3 regions of the Halomonas sp. XH26 genome follow, and region 1 is predicted to be linked to each of the others. Evidence: predicted binding sites of a transcription regulator. Region 1 holds the regulator's gene; each other region holds the start of a gene.
The links. Region 1 encodes sigma-54, which starts transcription at its own class of promoters, with help from an activator protein. Its sites were predicted from a motif close to TGGCACNNNNNTTGCTNT; they were not measured.
Positions count from the first base shown of each region.

Region 2: speB (agmatinase) is a predicted target of sigma-54. The motif match lies at 5,609-5,626, and genes of this name have one in related genera.
Region 3: glnL (nitrogen regulation protein NR(II)) is a predicted target of sigma-54. The motif match lies at 2,091-2,108, and genes of this name have one in related genera.

Region 1 covers NZ_CP071889.1:2,353,172-2,361,074, reverse strand. The annotation lists gene rapZ (RNase adapter RapZ) at 1-805, opposite strand, end outside; gene ptsN (PTS IIA-like nitrogen regulatory protein PtsN) at 880-1,350, opposite strand; gene hpf (ribosome hibernation-promoting factor, HPF/YfiA family) at 1,355-1,663, opposite strand; gene J4377_RS10975 (RNA polymerase factor sigma-54) at 1,761-3,176, opposite strand; gene lptB (LPS export ABC transporter ATP-binding protein) at 3,282-4,007, opposite strand; gene lptA (lipopolysaccharide transport periplasmic protein LptA) at 4,086-4,589, opposite strand; gene lptC (LPS export ABC transporter periplasmic protein LptC) at 4,598-5,170, opposite strand; gene J4377_RS10955 (HAD family hydrolase) at 5,170-5,712, opposite strand; gene J4377_RS10950 (KpsF/GutQ family sugar-phosphate isomerase) at 5,748-6,734, opposite strand; gene J4377_RS10945 (ABC transporter ATP-binding protein) at 7,029-7,850, shown strand; gene mlaE (lipid asymmetry maintenance ABC transporter permease subunit MlaE) at 7,851-7,903, shown strand, end outside.
Region 2 covers NZ_CP071889.1:3,435,993-3,443,895, forward strand. The annotation lists gene J4377_RS15790 (aldehyde dehydrogenase family protein) at 1-1,427, opposite strand, end outside; gene J4377_RS15795 (5-guanidino-2-oxopentanoate decarboxylase) at 1,428-3,080, opposite strand; gene J4377_RS15800 (YjiH family protein) at 3,092-4,474, opposite strand; gene speB (agmatinase) at 4,610-5,560, opposite strand; gene J4377_RS15810 (sigma-54-dependent Fis family transcriptional regulator) at 5,760-7,178, shown strand; gene J4377_RS15815 (ABC transporter ATP-binding protein) at 7,293-7,903, shown strand, end outside.
Region 3 covers NZ_CP071889.1:280,137-288,039, forward strand. The annotation lists gene glnA (glutamate--ammonia ligase) at 399-1,805, shown strand; gene glnL (nitrogen regulation protein NR(II)) at 2,165-3,223, shown strand; gene glnG (nitrogen regulation protein NR(I)) at 3,220-4,650, shown strand; gene J4377_RS01340 (ChaN family lipoprotein) at 4,730-5,578, opposite strand; gene J4377_RS01345 (DUF6435 family protein) at 5,591-5,767, opposite strand; gene J4377_RS01350 (YqiA/YcfP family alpha/beta fold hydrolase) at 5,978-6,490, opposite strand; gene J4377_RS01355 (entericidin A/B family lipoprotein) at 6,496-6,630, opposite strand; gene J4377_RS01360 (phosphatase PAP2 family protein) at 7,576-7,903, opposite strand, start outside.

The DNA of each region.
Region 1 (7,903 bases):
GCATTTGTGCCAGTTGTTCCACCATATAGACAGAACGGTGCTGCCCGCCGGTACAGCCAATAGCAATAGTCATATAACTGCGCTGGCTATTTTGGTAAGCGGGTAGCCACTTTTCCAACCATGTCTGGATATCATTGCGCATTTCTTCTACGACGGGATATCCCTTAAGAAAGTTGATGATGTTCGCGTCACGCCCAGTGTATTGGCGCAGCGTAGGGTCCCAGTAGGGATTTGGTAAGCAGCGCACGTCAAAGACGAGATCAGCGTCAAGTGGGACGCCACGTTTATAGCCAAATGACTCTAGTGTCAGCGTTAATCTATCTTCACGCTGTTGGGCAACCTGATCCGTTATTCGGCGGCGCAGGTCATGAACCGACAGACGCGATGTGTCGATCATCAGGTCGGCAAGATCACGGATGTCGAGCAGGGTTTCTTCTTCTTTATTGATGGCCTCTTCAAGCGTCATGTCACTATCACGCGTAAGAGGGTGGCGACGACGCGTGGCTGAGTATCGCTCAAGAAGAATTCGCGCATCGGTGGTTAGATAGATAACCTGGAAGTGAATGCTTTTCTGACGCAAAGATTCAAGCATTTTTGGCAGCTGCTTTAGCGCAGCTGGTAAATTACGCGCATCGATACTTACCGCTAGTTGAGGGCGTGCCCCTTGCTCGCGAAGCTCATCCACAAGGGAGCCGAGTAACATGGCGGGCAAATTATCGATGGCACAATAGCCAAGATCTTCTAACGCTTGTAAGGCGATAGATTTACCGGACCCTGAACGGCCGCTAATGATCACCAGTTGCATAGAGTTTCTCTTGGCATGCCAATAAAAATGGAGGTAAACGTTAAACTAGTAGGCAGTGTCTAGCGGTGGACCATTTAGGTAACAGGTTGTTCACGAATTTTTGCTGTAATAAGGTCCAATAGCTCACGTTGGCTAGCCGCTCTACGAAGCTGCTGACGTGTGTCAACGTTGTTCATGATGGACGCCACTTGCCCTAATAAGGCTAAGTGCGTGTCGTCCGCCTCTTCGGGCACTAAAAGTACGAAAACAAGGTCGACGGGGTCGCCATCAATAGCATCGAAATCTACTGGCTCAGCTAACTTTAAAAAACCAGCGATAGGCGAGCTGCAGTGAGGGCTACGGGCGTGAGGAATAGCAACGCCGTTGCCTATTCCAGTGCTACCCAAACGCTCACGACCAATCAGGCGGCTGAAGACTTCTTGGCTATCTAGGCTTGGCGTGTTTTGCGCAATAAAGGTGCTGAAAAATTCCAGCACCCTTTTTTTGCTGCCCCCGGGGACGTCATACAGCACGCGCTCCGGGGGAAGAATAGTTTCCAACGTCATTGAGTTAACGCACGCCAGCGCCTTGGGCGCGAGCTTGTGCTTTTTCCTTGTGTTTAACGAGTTGACGATCAATTTTGTCCGCTAGTGCATCAATCGCAGCGTACATATCGTTGTCTAATGCTTCTGCGTGTAGATCGGCACCTGCAGCATGCAGGGTGCAGGCAGCTTGCTGGCGCTCCTTTTCAACAGATAAGGTCACTTGTACGGTGGTGATATTGTCATAATGGCGCTCAACGCGTTCCAGCTTCTCATTTACATAGTCACGCAAGGCGTCAGTCAGATCTACGTGATGACCAGTGATATTTACTTGCATTGACGTGCTCCTTATCCATCGGACTGTTCTTCGATTGTAACCCTTTTTGCGCTATTGCAAAGCCCTTAGACAGACTTTGTTCGTTAGCACTGTTTTATTAGCGTAAACGGCGGCGTTCGCTTGAAGAGGGTATACCCATCGACTCGCGATATTTGGCCACCGTTCGCCTTGCCACATTAATGCCACCCTCTTCCAATAGCGCCACGAGGCGGCTGTCTGAGAGAGGTTTCCCGGGCGGTTCATCTTGCACCAGTTTTTTGATTCGAGCGCGGATGGCGGTGCTGGAGTGACTGTCACCGCCGTCCTGGCCACTTACTTGGCTTGAAAAGAAGTATTTGAGCTCAAACACTCCGCGCGGAGTATGAATGTATTTCTGGGTGGTGACCCTGGAAATAGTGGATTCATGCATTTCTACGGCGTCTGCGATATCGGCTAAAATCAGCGGTTTCATGGCTTCTTCGCCGTGTTCCAGAAAGCCTATCTGGCGAGCTATGATTTCTCGGCCCACCCGCAGTAGCGTATCATTTCGACTTGAAAGGCTCTTGATGAGCCAGCGAGCTTCTTGGAGATGCTCTTTTAAAAATTGGTTATCTTGGCTCTTGTCAGCCCGTTTGATCAGGCTTGCGTAGTCAGGTTGAATGCGCAAGCGCGGCAATGCCTCAGGATTTAGCTCCAGGTGCCATCCTTCGTGGTCATGGCGTACGACTAAATCTGGCGTTACATAGCTGTCATCAGTGTCGCCAAAGGCACTTCCTGGGCGAGGATCAAGGCTGCGGATCAAGCGGATGACATCATCAAGCTGCTCATCATCTAGACTTAACCGCCGCTTTAGCAAACGCACATCATCCTTACCAAGCGCTTCCAGAAATTGACGCACTAACCGCTTGGCAGGCATAAGCAGCGGTGTATCTTCCGGTAGTGAGGCGAGCTGCAGCATTAAACACTCCCGCAGGTCGCGAGCAAATACACCGGTGGGCTCAAACTGTTGAAGACGAAGCAAGGTTGTTTCAACTTCACGCTGGCTAAGGCCTTCATGCCCTTGGGCTTTAAGTCCTTCGCGAATGTCATTGAGAGGCTGGGTTAGGTAGCCGTTGGCATCCAGTGCATCGATGAGGCTTTCAGCAATGGCGTGGTCGCGTGGTGAAAAATCTGTCATGGCGAGTTGCCAAAGTAAGTGGCCATGCAAACTTTGACCAGCGGCTTGACGCTCAAAGTCAGGCCCCTCGCTGCTGGCACCATGGCTACCAAGGTCTTGATAAGTGTCTGACCAGTCACTGTCAGTTGAGAGTTCGTTAGGAATGCTTTCGGACCATTCAGCTTCCTGGGGTTCACTAACGGCCTGTTCGCCGAACTCATCTTCCTGCTCAAGCATTGGATTGGCATCAAGTGCTTGCTGAATTTCTTGACGGAGGTCCAGCGTTGATAGCTGTAACAGGGCGATGGCCTGCTGCAGCTGAGGTGTCATGGTCAGCTGTGTACCGATACGCAATTGAAGAGAAGCTTTCATGACCATCTGAGAACCGCTCGTTAATCAGAAAGCTCCACCCTAGTGCGAGTTATGGCTTGGTGCAAGTGCAATAAGTATGCCACCACTACTATTTTTTCTACAGATGGCTGTTTACAAGCGGAAATCAGCCCCCAAGTAAACGTCTCTTACCCGCTGGTTGTTGAGAATTTCCTGAGGGGGGCCACTGGCGATGATATGGCCGTCACCTACAATGTAAGCAATATCGCAAATATCCAGTGTTTCCCTGACGTTATGATCAGTGATCAGCACGCCGATATGGCGCTTTTTGAGGGCTCGAATGATCGTTTTAATATCGCCCACTGAGATTGGATCAACGCCGGCAAACGGCTCATCAAGCAGGATAAAGGCAGGCTCGGTCGCGAGGGAGCGGGCAATCTCAACACGTCTACGCTCTCCGCCCGAAAGACTCATGCCGAAGTTGTCACGAATGTGCGTGATGTGAAAATCTTCCAGTAGCGACTCAAGGCGCTGCTCCCTGGCGCTACGATCGAGCTCTTTGCGGGTTTCCAGGATTGCCATGATGTTGTCGGCGACGGTAAGTTTGCGAAAAATAGAGGCTTCCTGAGGCAAGTAGCCAATACCAGCCATTGCACGTTCGTGCATGGGGGCATGGGTTAAATCAAGCTCATCAATGCCAACCTTTCCCGCATCAGACTTTACCAAGCCGACAATCATATAAAACGATGTCGTTTTGCCTGCGCCATTGGGGCCTAGTAGCCCTACCACGCTGCCTTGAGATATCTCTAGGTTAATATCCTTAACGACACGGCGGCGTTTATAGCTTTTAGCTAAGTGTTGGGCATAAAGTGTTTTTATCGGCGCGCTTTCTGATGCTGATTCTGAGGCTGTGGTTTGAGGTGCGGGCTCTGCGTTATTGGTCGCCACTGGACACTCCTATTGTTCCGGCTGAAGAGTCATGCGGATACGTTGTGGCTCACCACCACTAACATCAGAACGCGCCTGAACCACACCTTGGTCTATAAAGTACTCTAATCGCCCACCTTCAAAGCGATCTGCTTGCTGGGTCAGTTCCGCTTGGTCAATGAGCTCTACCCGACGCTCGGCAACATGATAAATAATACGTTTTGCCCAGCCTTCCATTGGGCTAGCTTGGTCTTCGAGCTGGTTACGTATGTAGGCTCGTCCACCGGTTGCAATGGCACGCGATAGCTCGCCAGCATCGTTGCGCTGAATCTCAACGCGATCGCCGCGCAGTTGCATATTGCCCTGCCGAATATCGACGTTGCCTGAATACACTGCGGTGCCTGCGCGTTGATCGAGATCTAAACGGTCAGCCTCTACTTCTACGGGGGCTTGGCTTTGTGCCATAACCGGTAGCGCTGCCGCTGAAATGGGTAGCGCAATGACGAAGAGTGCCGTGCGAATAAGAACGTTCATCGCGACTCCTACTGAGAACGAGTGGCAGGCGGGTGAACGCCGCGCACGTTATTGGTTAAGCGGATCTGGCTATCATCCAGCCATACATCCATACGTGAAGCGTCAATGCGCTGGGGCGGTTGCTGAAGTATGGTTTCGGCATCGCTCCAAGCATGACGGGTGATGCCATCATAGTGTAATAACTCAGTATTCAACTGCCAGCCCTCATCAGGTGCAAGTAATTGGGCTGAACCAGCTAGCGTGAGCGCCTGCGTGTCAGTATTTAGGGTGCCGGTCTCCGCCGTCGCTAGCCATTGACGCTCTTCGCTATCAAATAGTGTCGCCCTGGGGGAGAGGACATCTGTCATCGCCGTTTGAGGGGTATGAACTAAGCGTGGCGTCGTCAGCGACTGCTGGATGGCTCCGGTGTCACCAAACAGAGTAATTTCTGCATTCTCTAGTACATGGCCGGGCTCTTGAGCACGAGCCTCTGCGTCGATTGATTGGTCTTGAGGGCCGCGCGGATCCAGCCATACCAGTACGCCACCTAAGGCAAACACCATGATGGTTATCCAAATGCGTTTTTTAACCCAAAAGCGCATTACGATTGGCCGTGTAGGTACGTATCTAAAACAGCATCCCAATGACCTTGAGACATCAATAAGGTATCGCAGATTTCACGTACAGCGCCGTGGCCACCAAGCCGATCGGTAATCCAGTCAGCGTGAGTATGCATATAATCAGGAGCATTAGGGACGGTGATGCCTACGCCAGAACGTTTAATTGGAGCAAGGTCTGGTAGGTCGTCACCACAATAAGCAACCTGCTCAAGCGTGATGTCTAGGCGTTGGCAAAGCGCGCGTAGCGTAGTGAGTTTATCCTCGCACCCTTGATACACATGGGTAATTCCCAACGACGCAGCACGTTGGCTGACCATGGGAGAATCACGCCCAGTAATTAAGGCAACATGGATTCCGACGCGTTTCAAAAGTTTGAGGCCGTGGCCATCTTGGGTATGAAACGCTTTGATTTCGATACCGTCAGCTTGAAAATAGAGGCGGCCATCGGTAAGTACGCCGTCAACGTCAATAGCAAGCAATTTTACGCGGCGAATCCGGTCTTGTAGAGCGTCAGGTAGGGCCATGAAGCCTCCGTATTATTAATGTTTGAAAAGATTGATTAAATGACACCACTAGCAAGTAAGTCATGCATATGTAGCGCGCCAATGGGGCGCTGCTGATCATCCACGACCGCCAGTGCGGTGATTCGACTGTCTTCCATGATGCGTACCGCTTCAGCCGCTAACACATCGGGACCGATACGTTTTCCAGGACGTGTCATCACATCATCAACTAGGACGTCACGTAGGTCATGAAACTGATCCAGCGTTCGGCGTAAGTCACCGTCGGTATAAACGCCGGCAAGGCGTCCTTCGCTATCGATTACGCAGGTAAAGCCCAACCCTTGGCGAGTAATTTCCAAGAGTGCGTCCCGTAACGGGCTGCCTAATGCTACTTGGGGGAGGCGTGATCCGTTGTGCATTAAATCCTTTACACGCAAAAGTAGGCGTTTGCCGAGGCTTCCACCTGGGTGTGAAAGCGCAAAATCTTCCGCGGTGAAGCCCCGTGCTTCTAATAATGCCACGGCTAAGGCATCACCTAAGGCAAGTGCTGCTGTGGTTGAGCTGGTCGGCGCTAAGTCGAGAGGGCAGGCTTCGCGCTCAACGCCGCTATTAAGGTGAGCATCGGCGTGTTTGGCTAATGTGGAACCAGGGCGTCCAGTCATGCTGACAAGGGGGGTTCCTAGGCGTTTCAGCAGCGGAAGCAGCGCAGTGACCTCTGCGGTTTCGCCAGAGTTCGAAAGTGCTAGTACAACATCTGCGCGGGTGATCATGCCGAGATCGCCATGACTGGCTTCACCTGGGTGTACAAAAAAAGCAGGCGTGCCGGTGCTTGCCAACGTTGCAGCCAGCTTGCCCGCAATATGGCCGGACTTACCCATGCCGGTTACCACTACGCGGCCCTGGCAGGCGAGGATAAGTTCACAAGCGTGGTCAAAGCTCTCATCAAGTTTTGCCTGAAGTCCACCGATAGCGGCCTGCTCAATTTGCAGTGTGCGCAGCGCACTTTCACGCAGTGGGCTAGGTGTCGATAGTGGCTGGCGCATGAGGGCATCTCTTTTCATAAGCGGTCAAAAGTAGGTCGGTAAGAATAACATCTTGGCGCGGTTTGTAGGTAAGGCGCGTATCCTACTCCTCAGCGCGGTTGCAATGAGCGCATCTGTTACTGTGAGTAGCGTTAAGTTACGATGTTCGATAATATTTCGAAAACACTGTTTTTTAAACTGTCTGTTCTTTATAAACTAGCTGTTTTTTTGAATTATCTGTTTTTAACTAACTAATGCGTAGCCAGCATATACTAATGCTGTTGCGGCAAGACGACCATCAAGGCCAGCCAGCCCATGACCGATGCTCCCTTCATCGAAATTGAAGATTTGTACTTCTCGCGGGGTGATCATGATATTTTTCGCGGAATCAACATGACGATTTCGCGAGGCCAGGTAACGGCTATCATGGGGCCAAGCGGTACCGGAAAGACGACCCTTTTAAAGCTAATTGGTGGGCAATTAACGCCTGACCGGGGGCGAGTGTTAATCGACGGTCAAGATGTCCATCGCCTGTCGCGTAAGGCCCTGTTTACGCTGCGTAAGCGCATGGGTATGTTATTTCAGAGCGGCGCACTGTTTTCAGATCTTGATGTATTTGAAAACGTAGCGTTTCCGCTTCGGGTGCATACTGACTTGCCTGATCCTATGATACGCGATCTAGTGCTTCTTAAGTTACAGGCAGTGGGTTTGCGCGGGGCTAGGCACTTGTCGCCAGCTGAGCTTTCGGGGGGGATGGCAAGGCGTGTGGCGCTGGCACGGGCGGTAGCGCTTGATCCAGAGTTAATCCTTTATGATGAGCCTTTTGTCGGGCAAGACCCCATTTCTATGGGGGTGCTTGTACAGCTAATTAAACGGCTGAATCAGGCACTGTCGCTTACGTCAGTGATCGTTTCGCACGATATCAAAGAGACCCTCAGCATTGCGGATTATCTGTACCTCATTGCCGATGGGCAGGTGGTAGCCTCTGGCACGCCAAGAACCTTAGATACGAACCAAGATCCCCGAGTAAGCCAGTTTATCCATGGTGAGCCAGACGGGCCGGTGCCGTTTCACTATCCCGCTGAGACACTTTACCGCGATATTCTAGGCCAAGCCTCTGCAGGGAAGGTGCGTTAAATGCAATCAAACATTAAACATGCTATTTCGCATGTCGCTCGGCTGGGGCAAAA
Region 2 (7,903 bases), 1.1 Mb from region 1:
TAGGCACTTAGCCCCCAGGGGCCAAGTTCACGCCCAATGCCGCTACGCTTGAAGCCGCCCCAGGCGGTTTCAGGCAACACCAGCTGCGCGCTGTTGTACCAAATACTACCGGCTTTTAGCTGGCGACCAATGCGCTTTGCCCGCTCAGGATCACCGCTAATCACCGTCGCAGCTAATCCATAAGCGCTATCGTTGGCGAGTTTAATCGCCTCTGCTTCGCTGGTAATGCTGCGTGCGCAGAGCACGGGGCCAAAAATCTCCTCTTGCCACAAGCGGCTTTCCAGCGGCACATCACGGTAAAGCGTCGGCGCTAAAAAGTAGCCCTGCGTGGGTAACGTGCGATGGGTAATATCGCGCACTGCCGTTAGGCCTTCTTGCGCTGCCAAGTCTAAATAGCGTTGTACCGCATCGCGCTGCTTAGCGCTGGTCAACGGTCCTAAGTCGGTACCTTCGGCGAGTGGGTCGCCCAGGGTTAGCGCATCCATCCGCTCAGCTAGGGCGGTGTAGAGTGCTTCTGCTACGTTTTCATGTACCAGTAAACGCGAAGTCGCTGAACAGATTTGCCCGGCATTGAAGTAGATACCCGCCATTACCCAGTCGGCGGCTTGGGCTGGGTCGGCGTCTTCCATTACCAGGATCGGCGATTTTCCACCTAGCTCTAGGGAGACACTGGCAGTGCGAACGGCAGCAGCTTGCATGACGGCTTCGCCGACTCGGTTACTGCCCGTAAAAGAGATTTTATCCACACCTGGGTGATTGGTTAGCGGTGCGCCAATGCCCTCGCCATCGCCGTTAAGCAGATTCAGTACACCGGCTGGCAGACCAATTTCCAGGGCAATTTCTGCCAGTGCCAACTCGGGGAGCGGCGTCACCTCTGACGGTTTGAGCACTGCGGTACAGCCTGCCGCCAACGCGGGCGCCAGCTTCCAGGCGCTTGTCACCAGCGGGAAGTTCCAGGGGGCAATCAACCCCACGACGCCCACAGGGTCATGATACGTACGCGCCTCGACGCCCTCCATTTCCATACTGACCAGCTCGCCTTGGCGGGCATCCAGTGCTTTGGCCTGCTTGGCATAATAGCGATAACAGGCAATCGCGTCGTCCAGGTCAATGCCTGCTTCTGCAAGCGGTTTACCGTTATTAGTGGCTGACAGAGTGATTAGCGCTTCTCGACGGGCCTCCAACGCATCGGCAAAGCTATCTAGGTACTTTGCACGCGCAGCGCCACCCAGCGCTTGCCAAGCAGGTTGTGCTTGCTGAGCGGCTTTAACGGCAGCGTCGACATCTGCCGCGTCCCCCGCTGTGACCTGAGCAATGCGCGCTTCGCGATAAGGGTTCATCACATCGAGCATGCGCGTGCCTGCTGAGGCAACCCATTGGTTGTTGATGAACTGCTGATTGATAACTTGCTGGTTGAGTAACGGCATCTACGTATCCTGGTCGAAAATTCGGCACGCACGCTGCCAAGCAGCCGCGTCTATTTCAATGAGTAACGGGCCACTTGAAACACGCTTAGCGAGTGAGTTTGCAAGCTCCTCAGGGCTTTCTACCCGCACGCTTGGGCAACCAAACCCTTCGGCCAAAGTAAGAAAGTTGGGGGCTTTAATATCCACGCCCAAACGAGCCACACCGTTGGCATCCATATAGCGGCGAATTTCTTCGTAGCCTGCGTTGTGCCACAGCACAATCACCACCGGCAGGCGTTCCTCCACCGCAGTAGCAAGCTCAGCAAGGGTGAACATCACCCCGCCATCACCGACAAGTGCCACCACGGGTAGATCAGCGCGAGCTAACTGCGCCCCTAACGCCGCTGGCAGCCCATAGCCCAAGGTGCCGTAGCCGGTAGAGGCATTGAAGTAGCGTCTTGGCGCTGGCTGGCTGACTAAGTGGTTGCCTGCATACACCGGCGCGGTGGAGTCACCCACCAAAATCGCCTCAGGCAAGTAGTCTGCTAGGATTTTATAAAGCGGTACGAAGTCGCTAAAAGCCGGATCGTTAACCAGGTTAAGTGCGCTCAACGTAGTGGCAGTACGTTCAACACCGTGGCGCTGCAAAGGTTCGGGGAAATGAGCGAGTAGAAGCGCTAGGCTACGTCCGGCATCGCCCACTAAACCAAGCGTTGTATGCTGATTACGCACCAGTTGTTCAGGGTCGAGGTCAATTCGAATCAGTTTTCCATGGAGGTGAAAGCCACCATCAAACACGACATCGTAGTCGGTCTCGCCAAGCTCGGTACCCACCGCTAAAATCACATCGGCGTTGGCCGCCAGTTCGCGCACCGCTGGCAGGGCGGCATTCGCGCCCAAATCCAGCGGGTGGTCGCGGCCTAGTAGCCCTTTGGCGTTGATAGTCGTCACCGTGGGGGCATCAAGCTTCTCCACTAATGCTCGCGCTGCCTCTGGCGCTGCCACACAGCCACCACCTAACAGCACCAAGGGTTGCTTCGCGGCCTTTAACAAGCGGGCGGCTTCGGCAAGCCCATCCGGGTCAGGCGCTGCTCGGTAAAGCGATGGCGCTTGCCAACTGGCCGGAGCCTTCACCGGCACATTGAACAGGTCAATCGGAATTTCAATATGCACCGGGCCTGGGCGCGCACCATTGAAGATCGCAAAGGCGCGTGCAAGCACGTCAGGCAGCGTATTGGCATCTAATAGCGTGTGGCTAAAGCGTGCCACGCCGCTGATCATCTGCTGCTGGCTGGGCAGCTCGTGCAGCCGACCTTGGCCTAGCCCCAGCGTATCCCGACGGTTAACGCTGGAGATCACCAGCATGGGAATGGAGTCTGCTAATGCTTGGCCCATCGCAGTGGCAATATTGGTCATTCCCGGGCCAGTGATAATCAGACATACCCCAGGCTGACCGCTGGCGCGGGCATAGCCATCGGCCATAAACCCTGCACCCTGCTCATGGCGCGGGGTTATATGCTGCACGTCGCTGCCTTCCAGCCCACGATAAAGCTCTACCGTATGCACGCCCGGAATACCGAACAGAGTACGAACACCATAGGTTTCACGCAGCAGGTGGATCAATAGCTCGGCACAGGTCATGGTTGAGTGATTGCGCATTGCATCAGCGTTCATGACAGGCCCTCTCAGAAGAAAAATGTATGGGCCATAAAGGCGATGATGGGCAACGTAATGGCCGTGCGCAGTAAGAAAACGGCGGCTAGCTCCCAGAGCTTAATAGGGATTTTTGATTTAAGTAGTAACGCGCCAATTTCCGACATATACACCAGCTGTGTCATCGACAAGCAAGCGATCACAAAACGGGTCAGCTCGCTTTCAATATTCGTCGCCAGCACTGCTGGTAAGAACATATCGGCAAACCCGACCAACGTCGCTGGAGCAGCCGCTTGTGCTTCAGGGATACGCAGCAACTCAAGCACCGGCACCATGGGGTAAGAGAGCCAGGTAAACAGCGGAGTAAACTCGGCTAAAATCAGCGCGACAGTGCCGATAGCAAATACCAAAGGCAGCAGTGTCAAAAAGATATCAATCACGTTGAGTAGTGCTAAACGCACCAACTCTTTTGGCCCTGGCGCATCCGCTGCCCGGCGAGTTGCCTGGAGCAAGCTGTAACGAAACAGCCCTACATTTTCGGTGCGCTTCTCGCTTAACTGGCAGCCAACAGGCTCGTAGTAGTCGTTAGATTTGAGCGATAGAGGGGGAATCCGCGCCACGATGATGGCAGCAATCAGCCCTGACACGACTACCGTAAAGTAGAACTGTACGAAGAGATGATTGATATCAACAAAGTTAGTAACCAGTAGACTAAACGCGATGGAAGCCACTGAAAAGTTAGTCGCAATGACCGATGCCTCGCGAGCATTGTAATAACCCTGCTCATACTGTTGGGCGGTGATCAATACACCCACGGTGCCTGACCCCATCCAAGAAGCCGTTGCATCGATAGCACTGCGTCCAGGAAGATTAAAAATCATCCGAAACGGCTTACGCACCATGGTGCCGATAAACTCCATAAAGCCAAATTCGACCAAAAACGGGAGCAGAATCGCCGCAAAGAAGAAGAACGTCAGTAGCACCGGCGCCAAATCATTGAGCATTACGCCGCCAGTAAACGGTGCCGTCACAAATTCTGGGCCGACTTGGAAAAAGGTCATGACGACAAAGATGGCACCTAAGATGCGCATCACTACCCAAATAGTGTCTACGTCAAACATCTCTTGAAAGTGCCCACGTTGCGCCCAGTTAGGCTTTGCCACTTTAACGTAAAGCGTTATCACTACGGACAGACATAGGACTAGCATGGCAATGGCAGGTAGTGCAGAACCAAGCAGCGACTGCAACCCATCGGCCATTAGGCCCATGCCAATATTAATCGTTCCTCCCACTTGAAAAGGCACCAAAAACAAGAGGACGCCAATTAAGGAGGGAATCAAAAACTTCAGCAAATGGGCACGGTGAATTGGAGCCGACGGCTCGGCATCATCCAATTTTACTTGAGAGAAAGACATACGGTTCACCTATTAGAAGTGATTATTGGAGGTGGGCTGGTGGCGTCCTGGCAGGCAATAAGCAGCCTGCCATTTCTCTGACCATTAGCGCTTTGTCAGGTAAGCGCTTTTATTTATTAGCTATTTCAGGACAGCTTAATCACTGTGTTTCACGCCCGGCAGCACGCAGAGCATTTCGTACAGCAGTGTGGCGCCCATCAATGCGGTATTACCGCTGGGATCATAAGGAGGCGACACTTCCACTAGATCACAGCCGACGATGTTCAAGCCTGCCGCACCGCGCACAATTTCTAGCCCTTGCGCTGAGGTCAGTCCGCCCATCTCTACCGTTCCCGTTCCTGGCGCAACAGAAGGATCCAAGCCATCGATATCGAAGCTGATATAGACAGGCACATCGCCCATCTGCTCGCGCACTTCTTCCATCAAGGGAGCAAGCGAGCGATGCCAGCACTCTTCAGCGGGAACAACGCGGAAACCCTGGCTTCGGCACCAATCAAAATCTTCGGCGGCATAACCGGTACCACGAAGGCCGATTTGCACCACTTTGCCGTGGGCTAACAGGCCTTCTTCCTGGGCACGGCGAAACGGCGTGCCATGGGCAATCGGCTCACCGAACATGTGCTCGTTCACATCGGCATGGGCATCAATATGGATCAGCCCCACTGGCCCATGCTTTTTGGCAATGGCACGTAAAATGGGCAGTGTCAGGGTGTGTTCGCCGCCCAACGTCAGCGGAATGCAGTTGTGTTTAAGCACGTCATCATAAAAGGCCGTGATGATGTCCACACTTTTGGGCAGGTGAAACGTGTTGATGGGCACGTCACCTATATCGGCCACTTGTAAACTTTCAAACGGGGCGGCGCGGGTAGCCATGTTATAGGGTCGAAGCATGCGAGATTCATCACGAATCTGACGTGGGCCAAGACGCGTACCAGGGCGGTTAGACGTACCAATATCCATTGGAATACCGATAAAAGCAGCATCTAAGCCAGCGGCGCTTTCCTGGGTGGGTAAACGCATCATGGTGGCTGGCCCACCAAAGCGCGGCATGCTATTGCCCCCAAGCGGCTGGTTAAAATCAGACATACAGATCTCCTTGGCGTTGTTCATGTTGTAGCGCTGAATAACAACTACATTGCACAGAACATGCCAAGTCTCTAAACGCCCTAACAATAGGGCTTTCAGCCATTATCGATGCAGTAATGAATCAAAATCACGTACACTTAAGTCATATATGCATCATCGATGCAAAAATGAATCACAGGTTGCTCAAGAGACAATCGCTATGAGTGAAATCGATAAGTGCGTGCTAAAAACCATTGTGGAAACCGCCAACGATCACTTCTTTATCGTCAGCGGAGAGGGTCGAGTGCTTGATATTAGCCCCGGTGCTGAGGCTGTTTATGGTGCGCCCCGGGAAGAGCTGCTAGGCAATAGCGTTTATCAGCTTCAGCAAGCAGGCATCTTGAAGCCATCCATCACCTTAGAAGTGATGCGCACCCACCAGCCAGCCCAACTTATGCAGGTAACAGGCACCGGACGCCGTGTGATTGCTGAAGCCTACCCTGTCTTTGTGAATGGAAAGTTGGAGCGTGTTATCAGCCGCTCCAGAGACTTAACCGATTTACAGCTCCTACAAGACGAATATGCACTACTCCAGAAGCGCTTTAGTGAGCACTTAAAACGTAGCCAAGCAGCCCCCGATGCCGAGGAGCAAGCGCTGGACGACGCGCTGGATAACTTGCAGGCGCGAAGCCACGTTATGCGTGAAGTCGCCTTGCTTCTCAAACGGGTCGCCCCCTCAGACGCTAATGTATTGATGCTGGGAGAGTCGGGCGTGGGAAAAACCGCGTTTGCCAAACAGTTGCACCGTTGGAGCAAACGCCATAACCATCCCTTTATTGAGGTTAACTGTGCGGCCATTCCCGAAAACTTATTTGAGTCTGAGATGTTTGGCTATCAGCCCGGCGCGTTCAGCGGCGCGGCTCGCCAAGGAAAAGCAGGCTTATTAGAGCAAGCAGAAGGTGGCACGCTGTTTCTCGATGAAATCGGTGAGCTTCCCTTACTAATGCAAACCAAACTGCTAAAAGTTATCCAGGACGGAAGCCTTACCCGGTTAGGCGATACACGACCGCGCAAAGTGGACTTTCGCTTAGTTGTCGCCACGAATCAGAATTTAGCTAAACAAGTAGAAGCGGGCCTATTTCGTCTGGACCTTTACTACCGTCTCAACGTCATACCGGTCACGCTTCCCCCTTTACGCGACCGCCGAGAAGATATTCCTGATCTCGTGGAAGCCTGTTTGAAACGCCTTAACCAACGCTATGGGCGGCAAAAAATCCTGGGCAATCCAGTATGGTCAACGTTAATGGGAAGCGACTGGCCAGGTAACGTCCGCGAGCTTGAAAACTGGCTAGACAGAGCCTGGCTATCCAGCCCAACGGATCAAATTGAAGCACCTAGTCCTCACCCCTTTACGGAGCAGCCCCCTGCTAATCTAGCGCAAACGTCAACCTCTTCGTTAGTCGCCGCCTTAGCACCAGAGGAAACCCTAAAGCAGTACCTAGCCAGACTAGAGCGCGAAACACTGGAAGCGTTGAGCAAAACGCTTCCCAGCACGTACGCCATTGCTGAGCGGCTGGGGATTAGCCAATCCAGCGTGGTGCGCAGGCTTCAGCGTTATGGCATCAAAGTCACCAAGTGAATTTTCCGCTTGACACAACCGCCGTCATCAACCATCCATGTAAGTGTCATACAACGGCAACACCTTCAACACAAGCTGAACCAATAACAACCAACAGCCGGTGATGTGTGTGCTATGTCAAACCAATCGCGTATTCGCTTGGAACGCGTCACTAAACGTTGGGACGCGACTACTGCCGTCGATGACATCTCCTTCGACGTCACGCCTGGGCAATTTGTCATTCTGCTCGGCCCTTCAGGCTGTGGTAAATCCACCACGCTGCGCATGATCGCGGGCCTGGAAGAGGCCAGCGATGGGCGTATTCATATCGGCGAGCGCGACGTTACCCGTCTGCCGCCCGGCGACCGAGGGCTGAGCATGGTGTTTCAGTCCTACGCGCTGTTTCCGCATTTGAGCGTTGCCGACAATATCGTTTTTGGCCTGCGCAGCCGCAAGGTACCCAAAGATGAGCAGCGCCAGCGACTGGCCAAGGTCGCCGAACTGGTTGATTTAACCGATTACCTAGACCGCAAACCTGCGCAACTTTCCGGCGGCCAACGCCAACGGGTTGCTTTGGCGCGCTCAATTATTTCCGAACACCCGATCTGCCTGATGGATGAACCGCTATCCAACCTGGACGCTCGGCTACGCAGCGACATGCGTAGGGAAATCAAAGCACTACAAAGTCGCCTGAATATGACGGTGATTTACGTCACCCACGACCAAGTGGAAGCGATGAGCATGGG
Region 3 (7,903 bases), 2.0 Mb from region 1:
TTTCTTTTGGTATCAAGCTAAAGTTTACAGTGATGAGGAAAATAATAGATGCTTTATATGCACCATGTTGGTGCTTGTGGGCCTCTGGTTGGTCTTTATTGGTGCGTTTTTCTGAGCTAAGTGCCTTTTTAGGGCTAAGTTCGTTCTTTCGTAGAGCATTATGCTACATGAAGAAGCACAGTATTTTATTTTTTATCTTTTATAAAACAACTGCTTGTTGTTTTTTTATGCCATATTGGTGCAAGGTTGGCATGTTCCGTGCTTAGTATTAGGCAGCGGCTAGCGGGTCGTAGGCAGATGCCTCTCGGCGTGCTACAACGATAGCCGGTTTGTTTAATAACTCTTTTATCGGTAGCTTACTGTCACAAGCTTAAGCCACGTTCATACCGGAGGACACTATGTCAGCCAAGACTCTCGCGCTAATCGAAGAACATGATGTTAAATGGGTAGATCTGCGTTTCACCGACACGCGCGGTAAAGAGCAGCACGTCACCGTACCGGCACGGGACGTGGATGAAGAGTTTTTCGAAAATGGTCAGATGTTCGATGGTTCCTCTATCGAGGGCTGGAAAGGCATCAACGAATCCGACATGATTCTTCGCCCTGAAGATGGTACTGGTTTCCTCGACCCCTTCACCGAAGACGCTACCCTGATCCTGCGTTGCGATATCATCGAGCCTGCCACTATGCAGGGCTATGACCGTGACCCGCGTTCTATTGCCAAGCGCGCAGAAGCTTACCTGCAGTCCACCGGCCTGGGCGACACCGCCTTCTTTGGCCCTGAGCCTGAGTTCTTCATTTTCGACGAAGTCCATTGGAAATCTGACATTCAGGGTTCCATGTACAAAATTACCTCTGATGAAGGCGCTTGGGCGACCAGTAATCAGGTAGAAGGCGGTAACTTGGGGCACCGCCCGCGCGTTAAAGGCGGCTACTTCCCGGTTCCCCCGGTTGATAGTTTCCATGACATTCGTGGTGCAATGTGTAACACCCTGGAAGCGATTGGCCAGACCGTTGAGGTTCACCACCACGAGGTTGCTAACGCGGGTCAGAACGAAATCGGCGTTAAATTCAACACGTTGGTGAAGAAAGCTGACGAAGTTCAGGAAATGAAATACGTGATCCACAACGTGGCTCACGCTTACGGCAAAACCGCTACGTTCATGCCGAAGCCGCTTGTTGGTGACAACGGGTCTGGTATGCACGTACACCAGTCGTTCTGGAAAGATGGTCAGAACCAGTTCGCGGGTGACGAGTACGCTGGGCTTTCTGAAATGGCGCTTTACTACATTGGCGGTGTGATCAAGCACGCTCGTGCTCTGAACGCCTTCACTAACGCGTCTACCAACTCATATAAGCGTTTGGTGCCAGGCTTTGAAGCGCCGGTTATGTTGGCCTACAGCGCTCGCAACCGTTCTGCCTCTATCCGTATTCCGTACACCGCGAGCCCGAAAGGTAAGCGTGTTGAAACACGTTTCCCTGACCCAACTGCTAACCCCTACCTGGCGTTCGCAGCTCTGCTGATGGCGGGTATCGACGGTATTAAGAATAAGATACATCCTGGCGATGCCATGGATAAAAATTTGTACGACCTGCCGCCTGAAGAAGGTAAGTCAGTACCGACCGTTGCCAACAGCCTGGACCAAGCGTTGGAAGCACTCGATGCAGACCGCGCGTTCTTGACCGAAGGTGGCGTGTTTACTGATGATATGATCGATGCATACATCGACCTCAAGATGGAAGAAGTGGAGCGCATTCGCATGACCACTCACCCGATTGAGTTCGATATGTACTACAGCTGTTAAGAGCGATTGCTAAGCACAGCAGCTAGTACCACCTCCTCGGGTGTGACTGGCCTAAAACCCCGCTTCGGCGGGGTTTTTTTATACCATTGGATAGTGAGTTGAAGAGGTCTGTTTGCAAGGGGAGAGCGCTGTCTGCGGCACCGCACTGATGCGGTGAGTATTTTTATTGACGATGAGTCATGTGCACTATAATGGTGCAATAAGTGACAAGCTGACTGCTAGGACTGCGCTATAACGGCTCGCTACATCCTCGCCTCCTGCTCATTAGCCGTGCAAGTTGTCAATTGGCGCGCTTTTTGCAGTTTCTCTTTCATACGCTCGATAACGCTATTTTTTACAGCGACGCTTCAGGATACGCCATGTACCAGCGCTTACTTGAACACCTCACCACCGCAGTCTTACTGCTAGACGGTGAACTCCGCGTTCGCTGGATGAATCCGGCAGCGGAAGCGTTGCTAGCGGTGAGTTTTAGCCGTGTGCAGGGCATTAGTTTAGACACGCTGTTAGGGGGCGATGAGAGTATTGATGATGTCCTCGCTAAAGCGCGAGATGCCTTTCATCCCTATACCCAACGCGAAGCACGTATTACGCCGCTGAACAGCGAGCCATTAACGGTGGACTACACCGTGACCCCGCTTTCAGCCGATGAACTATTACTCGAAGTAGAGCCCCGTGATCGGCTAATGCAGATTTCCCGGGAAGAAGCGCTGACCACACGGCAAGAGACAATCAAAGTGTTGGCGCGGGGCTTGGCTCATGAAGTTAAAAACCCTTTGGGCGGGATTCGCGGTGCTGCCCAATTATTGGAGCGCGATCTGGACGATCCTGCACTACGTGAATTCACCCATATTATTGTGGAAGAGGTGGATCGGCTGCGAGATTTGGTCGACTCCATGTTGGGCCCCAATCGCATCGTCAAACATGAGCCGGTCAATATCCATAAGGTGTTAGAGCGGGTGCGAGCGCTGCTGATTGCCGAGCATCCGCATGTTGAGGTCCGTCGTGATTATGACCCGAGTTTGCCGGATCTTTCTGGCGATGAATCTCAAATGATCCAAGCGGTGTTGAATGTGGCACGTAACGCGGTACAGGCCATGAGTGATGCAGCAACGCCTTCGCCGGAGCTTATGTTGCGCACCCGCGCACGCCGCCAATTTACGCTGGGGGCTGAACGCCATCGTTTAGTCAGTGAAGTGGGGGTTATTGATAATGGCCCTGGCATACCTGAAACGTTACGTGAAACGCTTTTCTATCCCATGGTGTCTGGGCGCGCTGAAGGTAGCGGCCTGGGGCTATCAATTGCTCAATCGATTTTGCACCAACATCAAGGATTGATCGAATGCGACTCACGCCCAGGACATACCGAATTTCGTTTACTGATTCCATTGGTTGTTAATTTCACCGGAGAAGCGTCATGACTGAGGCGACACAAACCGATGTAGCACGAGTGGTTATTGTCGATGATGACCGCGCCATCCGTTGGGTATTAGAGCGGGCCTTAGCGCAGCCAGACCTGGATATAGAGTGTATTGAACGCGCCGATACCGCGCTGGAGCGACTGTTAGAAAATCCACCGGATGTCCTGGTGACTGACATTCGTATGCCCGGCATTGATGGGCTGGATTTAATGTCCCGGGTGCGTGATGCACACCCTGACCTGCCTGTGATTGTGATGACCGCGCATTCGGATCTCGACAGTGCCGTGGCGTCTTACCAAGGGGGTGCCTTTGAATACCTGCCGAAACCCTTTGATGTGGACGAAGCGCTGGCGCTGGTGCGTCGTGCGGTCGCTCATGCAAGAGAGCGTCAGCGCCCGGTCAGCGTGCCGGAAGGGTTGAGTGCTGAGATTATTGGTGAAGCACCTGCTATGCAGGAAGTGTTTCGCGCCATCGGGCGGCTTTCCCACTCCCACATCACGGTGTTAATTAACGGTGAGTCTGGCACCGGTAAAGAGCGTGTTGCTCAGGCGCTCCATCAACATAGCCCACGAGCGGGCAAGCCGTTTATTGCGCTGAACATGGCAGCGATTCCCCGGGACTTGATTGAGTCCGAACTATTCGGCCATGAGAAGGGCGCGTTTACAGGGGCAGCACAACAGCGCCAAGGTCGCTTTGAACAGGCTAACGGCGGAACGCTGTTTCTCGATGAAATTGGTGATATGCCCGCTGAAACGCAAACGCGCTTGCTACGTGTGTTAGCGGATGGTGAATTCTATCGCGTGGGCGGCCATACGCCTGTAAAAGTCGATGTACGTATTATTGCTGCTACCCATCAGAACCTAGAATCGTTAGTTGACGATGGGCGGTTCCGGGAGGACTTGTTCCACCGCTTAAACGTGATTCGCGTTCATCTGCCGCGCCTTTCCGAACGTCGGGAGGATATTCCGCGTTTAACGCGTCATTTCTTAGCGGAAGCTGCCAAAGAGCTGACCACAGATATCAAGGTGTTAACGCCCGAAGCAGAAGCGCACCTTACTCGTTTGCCGTGGCCGGGTAATGTTCGTCAATTAGAAAATATTTGCCGTTGGCTAACGGTAATGGCTTCTGGTCGCGAAATTCTCATTGAGGACTTGCCCCCAGAGCTGCGCTCGGTCAACGCTTCCGAAGGTAGTGTTTATGGCGATTGGCGTTCCGCGTTCAGGGATTGGGCTGACCACGCCCTGGCGGAAGGCCATACCCACCTGTTGGAGGAAGCCGTGCCGGATTTTGAGCGCATTCTGATTGAAACGGCACTGAAACATACCGGTGGACGCAAAGGAGAAGCCGCCGAATTACTCGGCTGGGGGCGCAATACTCTTACCCGTAAATTGAAAACGCTGCTGCCTGCGCTGGCAGATGATGCCTAACTGACCATTCTTTTAACGAATAACCTGTTAGTGACCAATCTATTCGCGATCAATCTATTCGCAACCCATCTGTTAGCGGTTACTCCGCCGCTGGCAGTACAAAAACAGCATCTGCTAATGCAGGGTCGGGTGGCTCACAGGTTTCTGTTGACCAGGGCAGTAAGCTGAAGGTGTGATCCACCCCTAGCCCATCAAGTTGGTGGGGCACACCATCATGATAAATCACATGGCCTAAACCCATTAAGCCAACGGCCAATTTACCCTCTACGGCGGCGTTAGCCAGCCCTTCGGCCATCGCGACGTCCCAGCTAAGTTGGGCCTGTAAAAAGCGTTTCAGCATAGCGGGGTCGTCGTCATCCATTGCATGCTGGTCAAATACGTCTTTTAAGCGCATTTCATAGCCAGCGCTTGGCGGTAGCGGTGCAGGTATATGATGCCGCTGGTCGGCAGGCACGCTGCTGAAGCCGTCACGAGCTAAGCGCTGACGCAGTTCGGGCGTAATGTTTAGGGCGATCAGAGGAATCTGTTGAACACGCGCGAAATGGAGAATGGGTAAGTAAAGGTCAGCATCAAACCCCCAGTTCTCCTCCCAGCCGGACTGTTCCAACAGCGCTTCTTCGGATAACAAGCCCGCAACCCAATCATCGAGCACGGGTTGCGCTTCCCGGGGCAGCATTTCTAACCCGATAACCATATCGTCACGCAGCGCGTAAAGCCCCGCTAGGGTGTGCAACTGCCAACGGTGGTGGTCAATGGCATCATGTTGCTCGCCCAATAGGACAACCTGATGCTGTATTGCTTGGGCTAAAACAGCGCTGTTAGCAACAGCATGTTGCGATTGCCACCACTGGCCGGGAATAGGGCAGCTAGCATGAGCCGCTAAAGGTAGCCAGCCTAGAGCCATGGCAGCGATGAAATGATGGCGCATGGGCGTTGTGTCCTAGCGTTCTTCTGCTTTAAGGCGATTGATCTCAGTCAGAATAGCTTCTGCTTCTTCCGTCAATGTCGCGTTCGCTCTCATGTCACCATTGCGTGAAGCTTCCATTGCTGCCTGTAATTTACGCTCGTAATCTTGCTGGAGCTTTTTCTTGGGATCGCGCTTAAATAGACCAAACATGAGCATTCTCCTATGGTTTGTACACTACTTGTATAGCTTTGTTTGGCGTATGTCGACTATTTGTTGTAACACTTCGTTATCAGAAGTACGTTTGCGATCCATGTTGAGCTAAATAGCGCGGCTTTAAGAGCGCTATTTTCAAAGGTATGTTTTTTAAGGACACAGTTTTTAAGGACATAGTTTTTAAGGACATAGTTTTTAAAGACATCACTATTGAAGACACAGCTCTAAAAACCGCTCGAAATCGGAAAGTATTGTATCGAGACTGTTCTGCAGGCGATGGTCATCGTCAATCATGCGTAGTGAAAGTCGCTGACAGCGGGCATGTTCAATGACAGGGCCAGGCGGTACGACATCATCTCGCCATCCATGAATGATATGCGTGTGTTGTGCTTGCAGTGTGATTGAGGTTTGCGGGTAATCTGGCAAGCCAAGAGCAGGGGCTAATAAAAAACAACCTAACACAGGTTCCTGAGCACTCACCGCTGCACTTAACCATCCACCGAGACTGGAACCCGCTAAAACACAGTTAGCCAGTGTGTCGTTGCGTTCATCAATCACGGCAAGTAAATGCTCTAAACGCTCCTGCGGCTCTTTTAAACCACGGTAGTCCATGACGACCGGTTCGCAGTTCTCAAACTGCTCAGCAACCCCTTTTAGCGCTTGCACCTTCAGGGCACCAGGCCCGCTTTCCAGGCCGTGTGAAAGATAAACAGTTATCATTGCCATTAGCTACCTGCGGAGCGCTGAATAGCTTCGCCGCCTCGTTCAATATCTTCGCCTGCGCCGCGAATAGTGTTGCAGCCACTTATGACCAGAAGTGTCGCTATCATCAATAAACCGATCGCCATTGCACGCTTCATCGAAAGAATCCTCATCAGCTGAGCGCTTGTAGAGAGACTTTAGCTACGCTGTCATTAAAAATAATCGTTGCAGGCAGTTGGTGCCATCAATTTCCCATCGTTTGAGTGCTAGCTGGCCGTGTGATTTTGTCGCATGTGTCAGTTTTAGCCATTAAATAGCGGCGTTTGTCTCTTAGCCTGGTATTGCTTTTTGTTTTTAAGGTGTTGTTTATAGTATATTTTTGCGTTAAAAGTGGCGCTTGGCCTGTTGTCTGCAATAACCTGACTACCTACAGCAGTAATGCTGTGATTCTAATTTTTAAGTGAAATTAATCGCCAAAAACGCTTCGCAGCAATTTTAGCCACAATGAGTAAACAAGCGTGAGCAGGCTAATAGGTAATCAGGGAAGGCATGGAGCCATATTAGCAAAAGGATGTGAAAGGACTAGCCTGCTCACCCTTATCAGTGTAAGGAAACGCTGATCATCACCGCCAGGGAGCAGCATTGATGCAAAATCACCATCTCGTGAAAGCGGGGTGGTTTTTTTGCGTCAATTAATTGTTTTTAACACTTTGATTTTTATGAATATTTATCTTTTCCAGATTTTCTGGACAGCTTTTGTATCAATGGGCGTGACATTTTGGTCTATCCTCTGGTGTAAACCAAAATTCAGCGGTTAGAAGACGTCAACGTAGCAGCCGCACACTTCCAGGGACAAGCGCTATGGCGATGGTGTTGATGTTATGCATGTTTGTGCTGTTTCTAGGGTTTTCGGGAGTCGGTCTTTATATGATGTTCAAGACATCATTTATGACCACCATAGAGGATCGTGACGATATGCCTCCCGATATGTAGATAATTAAAACTATAGAGATAGTTAATCGACAATACCAAGAGCCACCTGCGTCCACGTTGGTGGCTTTTTGCTTTTATTGATACGGCATTGAGCGGCCAACCACAAAGGGTTATCCCATCCAATAAAGACTCAGTAGCGCAAAGCCATAGCCCATGGCTGCGCCAGCAATGACATCACTGACATAGTGTAGCCCAAGCCCCACCCGTGAAACGGCAATCAGTAAACTAAGGGGAATCACAATAGGTAGCAACCAGGGGGTATGAGCGGCGACCAACACGCTAAACATCACCGCATGCATGGTGTGACCACTGGGGAAGCTGTATTTGTCTCGGGCAGGCTCACCACAATGGACGCCACCGAGGTAGGTGATGAACGGACGTTCGCGACACAGCCGCGTTTTTACCAACTTATAAATAGCGACTGCGAACAGTGCGATG